One region of the Variovorax sp. 10N412 genome, then DNA from elsewhere that is predicted to be linked to it. Evidence: riboswitches for the same ligand, from Rfam matches in the RefSeq annotation. Region 1 holds a riboswitch; the other holds the start of a gene.
The links. A riboswitch is a leader RNA that binds a small molecule or an ion and turns the genes downstream of it on or off. The one in region 1 is predicted to bind fluoride.

Region 1 (2,200 bases):
GGACATCGGCGATACGCAGTTCCTCTGGGGGACCGCCATGGTGTTTGATGTGGCCGACGCGCTGCGAGTGGTAGATGCCGGTGTGGCCGGAGCAGAGGTAGCTGGTGATGCAGCCGATGGCTGCGAGCGGTCCGATCTGCGGCCCAAACAGTTCGATTGCCATGACGATGGTGGCCAGTGGCGTGTTGGCCGCGCCCGCGAACACGGCCACAAAGCCGATGCCGGCGAGCATGGCGAAGGGCAGCTGCAGCATGGGCGCCAGGACGTTGCCCAAGGTCGCGCCGATGTAGAACAGCGGCGTGACCTCGCCGCCCTTGAAGCCTGTGCCGAGCGAGGTGACGGTGAAGGCCAGCTTGCCAAAAAAATCCCACGGCGCCGAAGGTTCCTGGAAGGCGTTGACGATGCTAGGAATGCCCAGCCCGATGTAGCGATGCGCATCGAAGCCCGCTCTGCCGAGAGCCCAGAGGGCGAGCGCGATCACGATGCCGCCCAACATCGGGCGCAGCGGCGGATAAAAGATCCATCGCTTGACAAGCCCTCCGAGCTGGTGCGTCGCGGTCGCAAACACGAGGCCGACGAGACCGAAAATCACACCAGCGATCACGACGGCTCCGACGCTCCAAGGCGTAACCGCGACCACCTCTCCGATCGCGTAGTGCATGTGGTGCACGCCCCAGGCCATGCCGACCTGATCGGCCACGATGCCAGCGACCATGCAGGGAAATAGGGCGTCGTAGCGCATCCGGCCTATGGCCAGCACCTCGAGGCCGAAGAGTGCCCCCGCCAGCGGGGTCCCGAACACGGAGGCGAAGCCAGCGCTGATGCCCGCCATCAGCAGGATGCGGCGATCGGCAGGCTGCATTCGAAAGACGTGCGTGAGCTGGTCCGCCAGTGCGCCGCCCATCTGCACCGCCGTCCCCTCGCGACCCACGGACGCGCCGAAGAGATGTGACATGACGGTGCCGCCCAGGACGAGCGGGACCATGCGCAGCGGCACGACCTTCTTCGGGTCGTGGATCTCGTCGATCAGCAGGTTGTTGCCGGCCTCGACCTGCTTGCCGAGCTTGAAGTACACCCAGCCGACGGCGCCACCGGCGAGGGGCAACAGCCAGATGATCCAACGATGCGCTTCGCGCCAAGCCGTGGCGCGGTCGAGGGCGAAGAGGAAAAGTGCGGAAGCGCTGCCGGCCAGGAAGGCCACAACGGAGGCAATCACGAGCCACTTGCCGATGTACGGCAGCAGGTCGAATTGTTCAGGTCGTCTAAATCGGCTCATGCGGGTCAAGGAAACGAATCAATCGGCCTGACCAAGCAAAGAATCTGAGCGCGAACGCCTACAGCCCTGTAATGTGATCAGGTGTCTGTAGGCATCATTAGCCCCGGGCGATGCCAGGGCGGTTCACGGAAGGAATGCCATCTCCGTCGAAAAATTATAGCGAAATGGACTGGAAAAAGTAAAACGGCGCGGCATGCGGTTGAGGCTGCTTTCAGATCACAAGGCAAACATCAACTCGGCAAGTCATGAAGAGGTCGTACTTGCAACATACCCTGCCCGACATTTACATCACCTGGGGCAGCTGGTGCAGGGAGCATCGCACTCGCCGGCAGCAATGGCGACGTCAGGAACGTTGATGTGGGCGACGCCGCACAGTAGGGGTGTTCATCCGAAATAAGCCGTCAGCCGTCAGCAAACGGCAGCTACCCCGCCTAGAGCAGACACTGATCGGCCGACGGTCGCCGGCAGCAATCGCTGCAAAGCGGACATTCGAAGGGCTCGGTCGGCTGACTATCCAGCCGATCTTCCTGACGCGTACGGCCGCATCCAACCCCGCCTTCCTGCTGACGAAGCGCGAGACGCTGATCCTTGTGTCCGGCTAAAGCGTGGCCCTTCGCGCGCAGATCATCGACCAGTGGCAGGAACTTGAGGCGGCAGTCGCTCGGCCGGCGTTGTCAAACTTTGGCGACCCGAAGGCCGCCGACTCGCCCATCGCAAAGCTCCTCCTAGAAGGGGAGCTTTACCCCCAGAAAGGGGAAAACTCTCGATCCCGTGAAGCGCGCCCAAAAGGGCGATCTTTAGGCGGCGCGCCGGGTCGGGCCGGGCGGAATCGCGACTGAGAAGTTTTCGCCCAAGAAGGCGTAAACCTAGCGATGGACGATCGCGCGACGGCACGAAGCGGTCGCTAGGCGGCCCCCATTGAGA
Region 2 (2,200 bases), on a different contig from region 1:
CTGCTGTCCAGCCTGCGCGCGGCCGTCGACAACGCGCAGCTCTTCCTGGTCTACCAGCCGCAGGTCAACCTGAACACCCATGCGCTGGTGGGCCTGGAGGCCCTGGTGCGCTGGCGTGCCGAAGACGGCAGCCTCATACCGCCGGACCGCTTCATTCCGGTGGCCGAGCATTCGGGCCTGATCGTGGCGCTGGGGCAATGGGTGCTGTCCACCGCCTGCCTGGCCATGCGCGCGCTGCTGGACGCGAACCTCGCGCCGCTGCGCATGGCCGTCAATGTGTCCAGCGTGCAGCTGCAGGACCCGGCGTTCTACGACACCGTGTGCGCGGCGCTGGCGCACAGCCGGCTGCAGGGCCACCACCTGGAACTGGAGATCACCGAGTCCGTGGCCGCGCTGCCCACCGAGCTGCTGGAGTCCACCCTGACGGCCCTGCGGGCCAAGGGCATTTCCATTGCCATCGACGACTTCGGTACCGGCTACTCGTCGCTCAGCTACCTGGAGCGGTTGCCGCTGGACCGCATCAAGATCGATGGCACCTTCGTGCGCCGCCTGGGCGAGGCGCAGGGCGCGCGCATTGCCGAAATGATCGCGCAGCTGGGCCGCAAGCTCGGCCTGCACGTGCTGGCCGAAGGCATCGAGGACGCAGCCGCCCTGCGGGCGTTGCTGGCCATGGACTGCGACGAGGGCCAGGGCTACTACATCGCCCCGCCCATGGACAAGACCGCCCTGCTGCGCTGGCTGCACGAACGCGCTGAAAAGGAAAGGCGCGGGCACTCGCTGGGCATGTCCGATCCTTGCTAGCGAGCGGCGGGGCGGCTAACATCGCCAACCCTGGAGATGGCATTCCTCCATGAACCGCCGCGGCATCGCCCGCAGCTGATGATGCCTGCAGACACCTGATCACATCGCAGGGCTGCAGGCGTTCGCGTTCACACACCGCGTTGCCCTGCCGGTCGATCAGGCCCCTCGTTTTTCGCACCTGATCCACATGACCCGTTTTCGCCGCCCCGAACAGCTCGAGCTCCTGCCCTACATCGGCAAGTGGCTCGTCATCGCCAGCGTCGTCGCCTTGCTGGCCGGCTCCGCCTCCGCCTTCTTCCTTTTCGCCCTCGACTGGGCCACCAACTGGCGCGAGTCGCACCGCCAGGTCGTCTGGCTGCTGCCCCTGGCCGGCTTTGCCGTGGGGTGGATCTACCACCGCCTGGGCAAGCCGGTGGACGCCGGCAACAACCTGCTGATCGACGAGATCCACGACCCGAAGAAGGTCGTGCCGTTGCGCATGGTGCCCCTGGTGCTGGGCGGTACCGTGATCTCGCATCTCTTCGGGGCCTCCGTGGGCCGCGAAGGCACTGCCGTGCAGATGGGCGGCGCGCTGGCCGACCAGCTCACGCACCTGTTCCGCCTGAAGCACGAAGACCGGCGCATCCTGCTCATGGCCGGCATCAGCGCGGGCTTTGCGTCCGTGTTCGGCACACCGCTGGCCGGCGCCATCTTCGGACTGGAAGTGCTGGCCATCGGGCGCATGCGCTACGACGCGCTGTTCCCCTGCATGGTGGCCGCCATCGTGGCCGACCAGGTCGGGCTGGCCTGGGGTGTGCATCACACGCACTATGTCGTCACCGCCGTGGCGCCGGTCGCCTTCTGGAGCGTGGTCGCCATCGTCGCCGCGGGCATCGTGTTCGGCCTGGCCGGGCTGGTGTTCGCCACGGCCACGCACAAGCTCGGCGCGCTGATGAAGCGCCGGGTTGCCTACCCGCCCCTGCGGCCGCTGCTGGGCGGCATCGTCGTTGCAACGGCGGTCTGGGCCGTCGACGGCTACCGCTACATCGGCCTGGGGATTCCGACGATCGTCGAGTCTTTTCAGGCGCCTGTCGCGCCATGGGACTTCCTGGGCAAGCTGGTCTTCACCGTGGCATCGCTGGGCACGGGCTTCAAGGGCGGCGAGGTCACGCCGCTTTTCTACATCGGGGCCACCCTGGGCAACGCGATGGCGCCGCTGCTGCACCTGCCGTTCTCGATGCTGGCCGCCATCGGCTTCGTCGCCGTCTTTGCCGGTGCGGCCAACACGCCGGTCGCCACCATCGTCATGGCCGTGGAACTGTTCGGGCCGGCCATCGGCCCGCTCGCCGCCATCGCGTGCATCGCGAGCTACCTGGTCTCGGGCCACACCGGCATCTATCACGCACAGCGCGTCGGCCAC

Region 2: it holds a riboswitch for fluoride, as region 1 does, so the genes downstream of both, AC1DJH_RS15425 (voltage-gated chloride channel family protein) here and AC1DJH_RS12800 (voltage-gated chloride channel family protein) in region 1, are expected to answer to the same signal.

What each region holds. Positions count from the first base shown of each region.
Region 1 covers NZ_JBFTIO010000004.1:168,273-170,472, forward strand. The annotation lists gene AC1DJH_RS12800 (voltage-gated chloride channel family protein) at 1-1,276, opposite strand, end outside; fluoride riboswitch at 1,358-1,430, opposite strand.
Region 2 covers NZ_JBFTIO010000005.1:290,591-292,790, reverse strand. The annotation lists gene AC1DJH_RS15430 (putative bifunctional diguanylate cyclase/phosphodiesterase) at 1-801, shown strand, start outside; fluoride riboswitch at 825-896, shown strand; gene AC1DJH_RS15425 (voltage-gated chloride channel family protein) at 989-2,200, shown strand, end outside.